Regions from separate parts of the Pseudomonas sp. 18-147 genome, predicted to be linked through region 2. Evidence: predicted binding sites of a transcription regulator. Region 2 holds the regulator's gene; the other holds the start of a gene.
What was found. The regulator FliA, encoded in region 2, starts transcription of late flagellar genes. The targets are predictions, from matches to a motif close to CTAAAGTTTNNNNNNNNNNNGCCGNTAA.
Positions count from the first base shown of each region.

Region 1: motA (flagellar motor stator protein MotA) is a predicted target of FliA. The motif match lies at 2,335-2,362, and genes of this name have one in related genera.

Region 1 is NZ_CP182296.1:5,861,902-5,866,464, forward strand. Features, by position in the region: gene rsgA (small ribosomal subunit biogenesis GTPase RsgA) at 1-358, shown strand, start outside; gene motB (flagellar motor protein MotB) at 362-1,405, opposite strand; gene motA (flagellar motor stator protein MotA) at 1,425-2,276, opposite strand; gene ACM0M4_RS27800 (HDOD domain-containing protein) at 2,417-3,928, shown strand; gene rhdA (thiosulfate sulfurtransferase) at 4,003-4,563, shown strand, end outside.
Region 2 is NZ_CP182296.1:4,156,961-4,161,523, reverse strand. Features, by position in the region: gene flhF (flagellar biosynthesis protein FlhF) at 1-499, shown strand, start outside; gene fleN (flagellar synthesis regulator FleN) at 638-1,480, shown strand; gene fliA (RNA polymerase sigma factor FliA) at 1,477-2,220, shown strand; gene ACM0M4_RS19685 (chemotaxis response regulator CheY) at 2,322-2,696, shown strand; gene ACM0M4_RS19680 (protein phosphatase CheZ) at 2,716-3,504, shown strand; gene ACM0M4_RS19675 (chemotaxis protein CheA) at 3,705-4,563, shown strand, end outside.

The DNA.
Region 1 (4,563 bases), 1.7 Mb from region 2:
GCTGGTGAATGCCTTGTTGCCAGGTGTCGACACACGTGTCGGCGACCTCTCCACGGTGACCGGCAAGGGCACCCATACCACCACCACCGCGCGACTGTTCCATTTTCCCGGCGGCGGCGACCTGATCGACTCGCCCGGCATCCGTGAGTTCGGCCTGGGGCACGTGTCGCGAGACGATGTCGAGGCCGGTTTCATCGAGTTCCGCGACCTGCTCGGACATTGCCGCTTCCGCGACTGCAAGCACGACCGTGAACCAGGTTGCGCCCTGCTCCAGGCCTTGGAGGACGGGCGCATCATGCCGCAACGCATGGCCAGCTACCGGCACATTCTGGCAAGCATGCCGGAAACGGACTACTGAACCTCAGTCGCCCTTGATCTGCTCCAGCTTCAGGCTGCCGCCGTCGTCGAACAGGTTGAGCTTCTTCTGCACCTCGTCCGCCGGTAGCGAAGGTTGCGCGCCCGCCGCCGGTGCCTCGGCAGCCGGCTTCGGCTGCTCGCCCGGGGCAGCCGCGGGGGCGCTGGCTTCGGGAGCGCCGGTCTCGCCTTCGATGGCCTTCTGCGCCTTGCGGGTCAGGACCACGATGTCGATCCGCCGGTTCACCGGGTTCAGCGGGTCCTTGTCGTCGAACAGGCGTGCCGAGGCATAGCCGACAACCTGGGCGATCTGCCCTTCCGGATAGCCGCCGGCGACCAGCGCACGGCGCGCGGCGTTGGCGCGATTGGCCGATAGCTCCCAGTTGCCGAAGTCGCCGTTGCCGGCATAGGGCTTGGCGTCGGTGTGGCCGCTGATGCTGATCTTGTTCGGCACCTGGCGGATGGTCTCGGCCATGGCCAGCAGGATGTCCTCGAAATACGGCTGCAGGCGCGCGCTGCCGAGGTCGAACATCGGCCGGTTGGCGGCGTCGACGATCTGGATGCGCAGGCCGTCGCGGGTGATCTCGAAGTGGATCTGGTCCTTGAAGTCCTTGAGCATCGGATTTTCGTCGACCTTGTTCTGCAACTCCTGCAGCAGCAGCGCCAGACGCTCTCGCTCAACCTGCTCGGCGAGGTTCTCGGCCTGATCGGCGTTGACCTGGTGGTCCTGCTCGGGGCTGATCCGGCTTTCGTTGGAGTCCGGCTGGGCCTGAACCTGCGGATTGAGGGTCTTGTCCGGCGCCGGCGTCGGCGTGCCGCCGAGGTCGATGACGTAGGGGCTGGCGCTTTCGCTGAAACCGATGGGGTCCTGGAAGTATCCGGAAATCGCCTTCTTCTGCTCCGGGGTGGCCGAAGACAGCAGCCAGAGCACCAGGAAGAACGCCATCATCGCCGTGGCGAAGTCGGCGAAGGCGATCTTCCACGAGCCGCCGTGGTGGCCGGCGGCATAGCGCTTGACGCGCTTGACGATGATCGGCTGGTTATTGTCCATCTATCGACAGTGCCTCCACTCAGCGGCCGCGCACGGCCTGCTCGAGCTCGGCGAAGGTCGGCCGATGGGCGGGCAGCAGCACCTTGCGGCCGAACTCGACGGCCAGCGAAGGCGGCATGCCGGAAGCGGAAGCGACCAGGCAGGCCTTGATCGCCTCGAACAGGTTCAACTCTTCCTTGGCATCGTGCTCCAGGGCGCCCGCCAGCGGGCCGACGAAGCCGTAGGCGGCGAGAATCCCGAGGAAGGTGCCCACCAGGGCGGCGGCGACGTGGTGGCCGATCTCCGCCTGGCTGCCTTCGCCAAGCAACGCCATGGTGATGACGATGCCGAGTACCGCGGCGACGATACCGAAGCCCGGCAGGGCGTCGGCGACCTTGGTCACCGCGTGGGACGGATGCTCCAGGTCCTCCTTGAGACTGGACAGCTCCATGTCGAACAGGCCTTCCAGCTCGTGCGGCGCCATGTTGCCGGAGGACATGATGCGCAGGTAGTCGCAGACATAGGCGGTCATCCGCTCATCCTTCAGCACACCGGGGTACTTGCTGAAGATGGGGCTGGCCGCGGGGTCTTCGATGTCCGCCTCGATCGCCATCATCCCTTCGCGCCGGCTCTTGTTGAGGATCTCGTAGAGCATGCCCAGCACCTCGAGGTAGTAGGTCTGGGTGAAGCGGTTGCTGAACATCTTCGGCGCTTTCTTCAGCACCACCATGAACGTGCTGCCCGGGTTGGACTGGAGGAACGCCCCCAGTGCCGCGCCACCGATGATCAGGACCTCGAAGGGCTGGATGATGGCGCCGATCTTGCCGCCGGAGAGCAGGAAGCCCCCGAGGACACTGGCGAAAACGACGATGATGCCGATGATTTTTGACATGAGGACCGGACGTGCGAAATGAACAGGATAAGGAGGGGGACTGCTAGGCTCCCTCTTGTTATCGGTTGCTAGCCGCAAGACTATAGTCCGAATACTCGAAAAGCCAGTTCGCCGCCTCGCCGACACCGAGCCCGACACCCATGACAGACCGCCTCGCCGCCTGGCTCGAAGAGCTCGACCGGCAACCCCTGCCGATCCCCGCCAGCCACTATGCCGGCCTGCACGCCGCGCTGAGCGACAGCCGCCGCTCGCTGCGCGAGATCGCCGACCAGTTGCAGGGCAGCCCGACACTGGCGTTGTCCATCCTGCGCGAGGCCAATCGCGCCGAGAGCGCCCGCGACAACCCCGCGGAAAGCCTGGAGGTGGCCCTCAGCCGCCTCGGCCTGGCGCGCGCGAGCCAACTTCTGAAGACCCTGCCGAGCATCCAGGATGCGGAGATGCCCAGGGTCCTCGGGCAGATGCTGCTGATCAGCCAGCACGCCATGCAGCAGGCCAGCGGCCTGTTCGGCGCGCGTCTGGCCAGGCTCTGGCAGGAAATTCACTGGGGCAGCCTGCTGACCATGGCTCCGGTCTGGGCGCTGGCCAACGCCCGCCCGCAGCTGCTGGAGCAATGGCAGCAACGCGTGCTGGTACAAGGCGAACCGACCCTGCGAGTGGAGCGCGAACTGCTCGGCATGCGCCTGCTGCCGATCTGCCTGGCGCTGGCCGAACGCTGGCGGCTACCGCAGTGGGTCATCCAGGGCTATCGCCTGCTCGCCTGCGACCGTCGTCTGCTGGTTCGAGCCCTGCGTATCGCCCGCGACCATCAGTCGCCCCTGCTCCAGCAACAGCAACTCGATGCCCAGCCCGATCTCGCCCGCTGGCTGACCCAGCCGGCCAACTGCACTCTCCTCGCCAATGGCCTGGCCATCGCCGCGCACCAGAGCTGGGACGGGCCGCACATGCTGCGCTGGCAGCGCCTGACCGGCCTGTACCTGGGCCAGCCGCTGACCGAAGTCCAGCAGCAGGTACACATGCTCGCCGCGCAAAGCGCGCGCCTGCACGCCCGGCCGCCGCTGTGGCATCCGGCGGTGGCCTTGATCTGGCCCTGGCAGGCCAGCCGCTGGCGTGCCGAAGCGGCACCCCCGCCGCCGCCCTCGGCGGAAGCCCTGGCCGAGTGGCGGCAGCATTGCGCCGAGTTGCTCCGCGAGCCCAGCCCGTTCAGCAACGTGGTGCAGCTCACCGCCTGTGCCCGCGATGCGCTGCGCGCCTGCGGCCTGCAAAGGATGCTGCTGCTGGTGGCCGATCGCACCCAGGTACACGTGCTGGCGCAGCAGAGCGCCGGACTCGAACCGGGCCAGGAGAAATTGCAACTGGAGATTGCCAGCAGCCCGCTGCTGAAGAAACTGTTCCAGCAACCCGCCCTGCTGCGCATCGGCCCGAACAACCAGGACCAGTTGCTGCCGGCCCTCGGCGAACCCTTGCGCCAACTGTTCCCCGGACCTCACCTGCTGCTGCGCTCGCTGGGCAACGGCTCGCGGGTGGTGATGCTGGTCCTGGCCGACCTCGGCGGCCAGCCGTTCAGCGACCTGCATGCCCAGGCCTTCGCCAAGACCGCCCAGTGCACCGAGCGCGCGATCCAGCAGTTCGGCCGCCAGCGCCGCACGGAATGAGGGACATGCCCGGCACACTGGTCGGGCGCGCTTTCCGTTAAACTGCTGCCCTTCTTCAACCCGGGGGTACTCGCATGTCCGTTTTCTCCGACCTGCCATTGGTGATCGAGCCCAGCGACCTCGCGCCGCGCCTGGGCGCGCCCGAGCTGATCCTGGTCGACCTGACCAGTGCCGCCCGCTACGCCGAAGGGCATATCCCCGGCGCGCGTTTCGTCGACCCCAAACGCACCCAGTGGGGACAACCCCCGGCACCCGGCCTGCTACCGGCGAAGGCCGACCTGGAAGCCCTGTTCGGCGAGCTGGGCCACCGCCCGGAGGCGACCTACGTGGTCTACGACGACGAAGGCGGCGGCTGGGCGGGCCGCTTCATCTGGCTGCTGGACGTGATCGGCCACCACCGCTACCACTATCTCAACGGCGGCCTGCCGGCCTGGATCGCCGACGCCCAGGCGCTCGACCGCGAGGTCCCGGCGCCTGTCGGCGGCCCGCTGCCGCTGACGTTGCACGACGAGCCCAGCGCGACCCGCGAATACCTGCAAAGCCGCCTCGGCGCCGCCGACCTGGCGGTATGGGATGCGCGCAACCCCAGCGAATACGCCGGTACCAAGGTGCTCGCCGCGAAGGCCGGGCATGTG
Region 2 (4,563 bases):
CCTCAACGTACCGGTGACCCTGGTCGATCCCGGCCAGTCGCTGATCCAGGCCCTGGCGCCGCTGGCGCGCAAGCGCATGGTGCTGATCGATACCGCCGGCCTGCCGGCCAGCGACCCGGCATTGCGCATGCAGCTCGAGGCACTGGCGTCGCCGAGCCTGAACGTGAAGAATTACCTGGTGATGGCCACCACCAGCCAGAGCCAGGTGCTCAAGTCGGCCTACCAGACCTATCGGCACTGCGGGCTGGCGGGTTGCATCCTGACTAAGCTGGACGAGGCGGGCAGCCTCGGTGAATCGATGGCGCTGGCTATCGCCCAGCGTCTCCCGGTAGCCTATCTGGCGGATGGGCCGCGGATTCCGGACGACCTGCAGGTGGCGCGCAGTCACCAACTGGTCAGCCGGGCGGTGAGCCTGCAGGCACCGGAAGAGCCCAGCGAGGACGCCATGGCCGAGATGTTCGCCGGGCTCTACCAGCAACCGGCGCGGCGTGCCGGCTGAGGACGTGGGAAGAACCGCGCGTGGCGCGGGTGACGGAAGCGAAGGTGGCTTCCGCCGGGCCGGGAGCGATGGCGCATCGTTCCCGCCAAAACCGGAGAGCGCTGGAAGGGGCGTTCCGGGAAGACGACAACACAAGGTATGAAGCAGATGGGTAGCATGCATCCCGTACAGGTGATCGCAGTAACTGGCGGCAAGGGCGGCGTCGGCAAGACCAATGTGTCGGTGAACCTGGCACTGGCTCTGGCCGATCTCGGCCGTCGCGTCATGCTGCTGGATGCCGACCTCGGCCTGGCCAACGTCGACGTCCTGCTGGGACTCACGCCCAAGCGCACCCTGGCCGACGTGATCGAGGGACGCTGCGAACTGCGCGATGTCCTCCTCCTCGGTCCCGGTGGCGTGCGCATCGTTCCCGCGGCCTCCGGCACGCAGAGCATGGTGCACCTCTCGCCCATGCAGCATGCGGGGCTGATCCAGGCGTTCAGCGATATCAGCGACAACCTCGATGTCCTGGTCGTCGACACTGCCGCCGGAATCGGCGATTCGGTGGTCAGTTTCGTCCGCGCCGCGCAGGAGGTGCTGCTGGTCGTCTGCGACGAGCCGACCTCGATCACCGATGCCTACGCCCTGATCAAACTGCTCAACCGCGACCACGGCATGACCCGCTTCCGGGTCCTGGCCAACATGGCCCACAGCCCGCAGGAAGGACGCAACCTGTTCGCCAAACTGACCAAGGTCACTGACCGTTTCCTCGACGTCGCACTACAGTATGTAGGTGTCATCCCTTACGACGAGTCGGTACGCAAGGCCGTGCAGAAACAGCGAGCCGTATACGAGGCATTCCCCCGCTCGAAGGCGTCCCTGGCCTTCAAGGCGGTCGCGCAGAAGGTCGATAGCTGGCCGCTGCCGGCCAACCCGCGCGGGCACCTGGAGTTCTTCGTCGAACGACTGGTCCAACACCCCGCGACAGGTTCGGCCGTATGACAGCGGCCTCTGGAGTGCGTATGTATAGCAAGGCGCAAGCGCAGAACTCCCAGGAGCAACTGATCCAGCGTTACGCACCACTGGTCAAGCGCATCGCCTATCACCTGCTCGGCCGCCTGCCGGCCAGCGTGCAGGTGGAGGACCTGATGCAGGCCGGCATGATCGGCCTGCTCGAGGCCGCGAAGAAATACGACGCCGGCAAGGGCGCCAGCTTCGAGACCTATGCCGGCATCCGTATCCGCGGGGCCATGCTCGACGAGGTCCGCAAGGGCGACTGGGCGCCGCGTTCGGTGCACCGCAACACGCGCATGGTGACCGACGCGATCCGCGCGATCGAGGCGAGAACCGGACGCGACGCTAAAGATCACGAAGTTGCTGCCGAACTCCAATTGAGCCTCGAAGATTACTACGGCATCCTCAGCGACACGCAGGGCAGCCGCCTGTACAGCTTCGACGACCTGTTGCAGGACGGCGAACATGGATTGCCGGAAGACACCAGCCTCAGTCACAACGAACCGATCCACGGCCTGCTCGACGAACGTTTCCAGGCGGCCCTGGCGGATGCCATCGCCAAGTTGCCGGAGCGCGAGCGCCTGGTGCTGGCGTTGTATTACGACGAGGAACTCAACCTCAAGGAGATCGGCGAGGTACTGGGCGTCAGCGAATCGCGGGTCAGCCAGTTGCACAGCCAGTGCGCCGCGCGTTTGCGCGCGCGCCTGGCCGATTGGCGGTCGGCCTGAACCGGCCTCGACCGCAGCTTGTAACCGTTAACGCAAAAGAATGTGTGGCGCGTCCCCTGGGGCGCGCTCTGGTCTGTACGGAGGTTTACTTGGACAAGAACATGAAAATTCTCATCGTGGACGACTTTTCCACGATGAGACGCATCATCAAGAACCTCTTGCGGGACTTGGGCTTCACCAATACCGCCGAGGCCGACGACGGCACCACGGCGCTGCCGATGCTGCACAGCGGCAATTTCGACTTTCTCGTCACCGACTGGAACATGCCGGGCATGACCGGCATCGATCTGCTGCGCGCGGTTCGCGCCGACGAGCGCCTCAAGCACCTGCCGGTGCTGATGGTCACCGCCGAGGCCAAGCGCGACCAGATCATCGAAGCGGCCCAGGCCGGGGTCAACGGCTATGTGGTCAAACCCTTCACCGCTCAGGTCCTGAAGGAAAAGATCGAGAAGATTTTCGAGCGGGTCAACGGCTGAAGCCGGCCAAGAGGGTGTCATGGTGCTTGGTAACGATTCCACGGGCGACGAATTCGAATCGACCCTGAAAAAACACGCGCGCGAACTGGTGGACTGTCTCGAACGGGGGCACTTCCAGCAGGCGGTGCAATTGATCCAGGAGCTCAGCCAGGCCAGGGACCGTGGCCTCTACCAGGAAGTGGGCAAGCTGACCCGCGAACTGCACAACGCCATCGTCGATTTCCAGATCGACCCGCATTCCCCCCACGCGCAGGAAATGTCGCAGATCGCCGATGCCACCGATCGTCTTTCCTACGTGGTGGAAATGACCGAGAAGGCCGCCAACCGGACCATGGACCTGGTGGAGCAGAGCGCCCCGCTGGTCAACCAACTGGGCGACGATTCGCGGGAGCTGCACCAGGAGTGGCAACGCTTCATGCGCCGGGAAATCGACGCTGACGGCTTCCGCGAGCTGGCCAAGCGCATCGAACAGTTCCTCGTGCGCAGCGGCGAGAACGCCGGCCAGTTGTCCTCGCAGCTCAATGACATCCTGCTGGCGCAGGATTACCAGGACCTGACCGGCCAGGTGATCAAGCGTGTCACCAAGCTGGTCACCGAGGTCGAGAGCAACCTCGTGAAGCTGGTCTGGATGGCCGGCCAGGTGGACCGTTACGCCGGAATCGAGCACGACCACGTGAGCATGCGCCACCAGGCCGCGCTGGAGCGTTCGGCCAAGGGCGAGGGGCCGCAGGTCGCCGCGGAAAAACGAGAGGATGTGGTGTCCGGGCAGGATGACGTGGACGATCTGCTGTCCAGCCTGGGTTTCTGACCCGCCCGGCTCAAGACTGCGGCATCGCTGCCGTTAAGTAAGCATTGAACGCTGGCATCCGCGGGCTGCTGGCACAGCCTTCGTCATGCCGGTGATCCCGGCGGGCGGGCTGAAGTCGGTCCGGAAAGCCGGGCCGGTATTTCCGGCAGGACAGCGGTCCTGCCGATCCTTTCGAGTAACACGTCTCTGGGAGCAGCCGAATGAGCTTCGACGCCGATGAAGAAATCCTCCAGGACTTCCTGGTTGAGGCCGGCGAGATTCTCGAGCAATTGTCCGAGCAACTGGTCGAGCTGGAGAGCCGGCCGGACGACATGGACCTGCTCAATGCCATTTTCCGTGGGTTCCATACGGTCAAGGGCGGTGCCGGCTTCCTCCAGCTGAACGCGCTGGTGGAATGCTGCCACATTGCGGAAAACGTCTTCGATATCCTGCGCAAGGGCGAGCGGCGCGTCAGCTCCGAACTGATGGATGTGGTGCTGCAGGCGCTGGATACGGTCAACGCGATGTTCGACCAGGTGCGCGAGCAGTCCGAACCGACCCCGGCGACGCCCGAGCTGCTGGCGGCCCTTGCCCGCCTGGCCGAGCCTGAGGGCGCCGCGCCTGCGGAACCTGTGCAAGCGCCGCCGGCGGCCGTTCCGCCAGCCGAGCCTGCGGCGCCGCCGGAAGCGCCCGCGCAGAGTGTCTCCAGCGATATCACCGACGACGAGTTCGAGCAGTTGCTGGATGCTCTCCAGGGCGACGAAGCGCCGGCTTCCGCCGTTGCAGAAGCGCCCGCGGCTCCCGCTGGCGACGAGATCAGCGACGCCGAGTTCGAGGCGTTGCTCGACCAGTTGCACGGCAAGGGCAAGTTCGTCCCGCCGGCGGTCTCGGCCGAGCCTGCGCAAGTCCCCGCCGAGGCGGTCGAGCCGGCCGCGGCTGCCGCTGGTGACGATATCAGCGACGACGAGTTCGAGGCGCTGCTCGACGAACTGCACGGCAAGGGCAAGTTCGGCGATGTCCCGGAAGCCGCCGGCACACCCGCCGCACCGGCTGCCGCGGCTCCAGCGGCTGCGCCGGCGG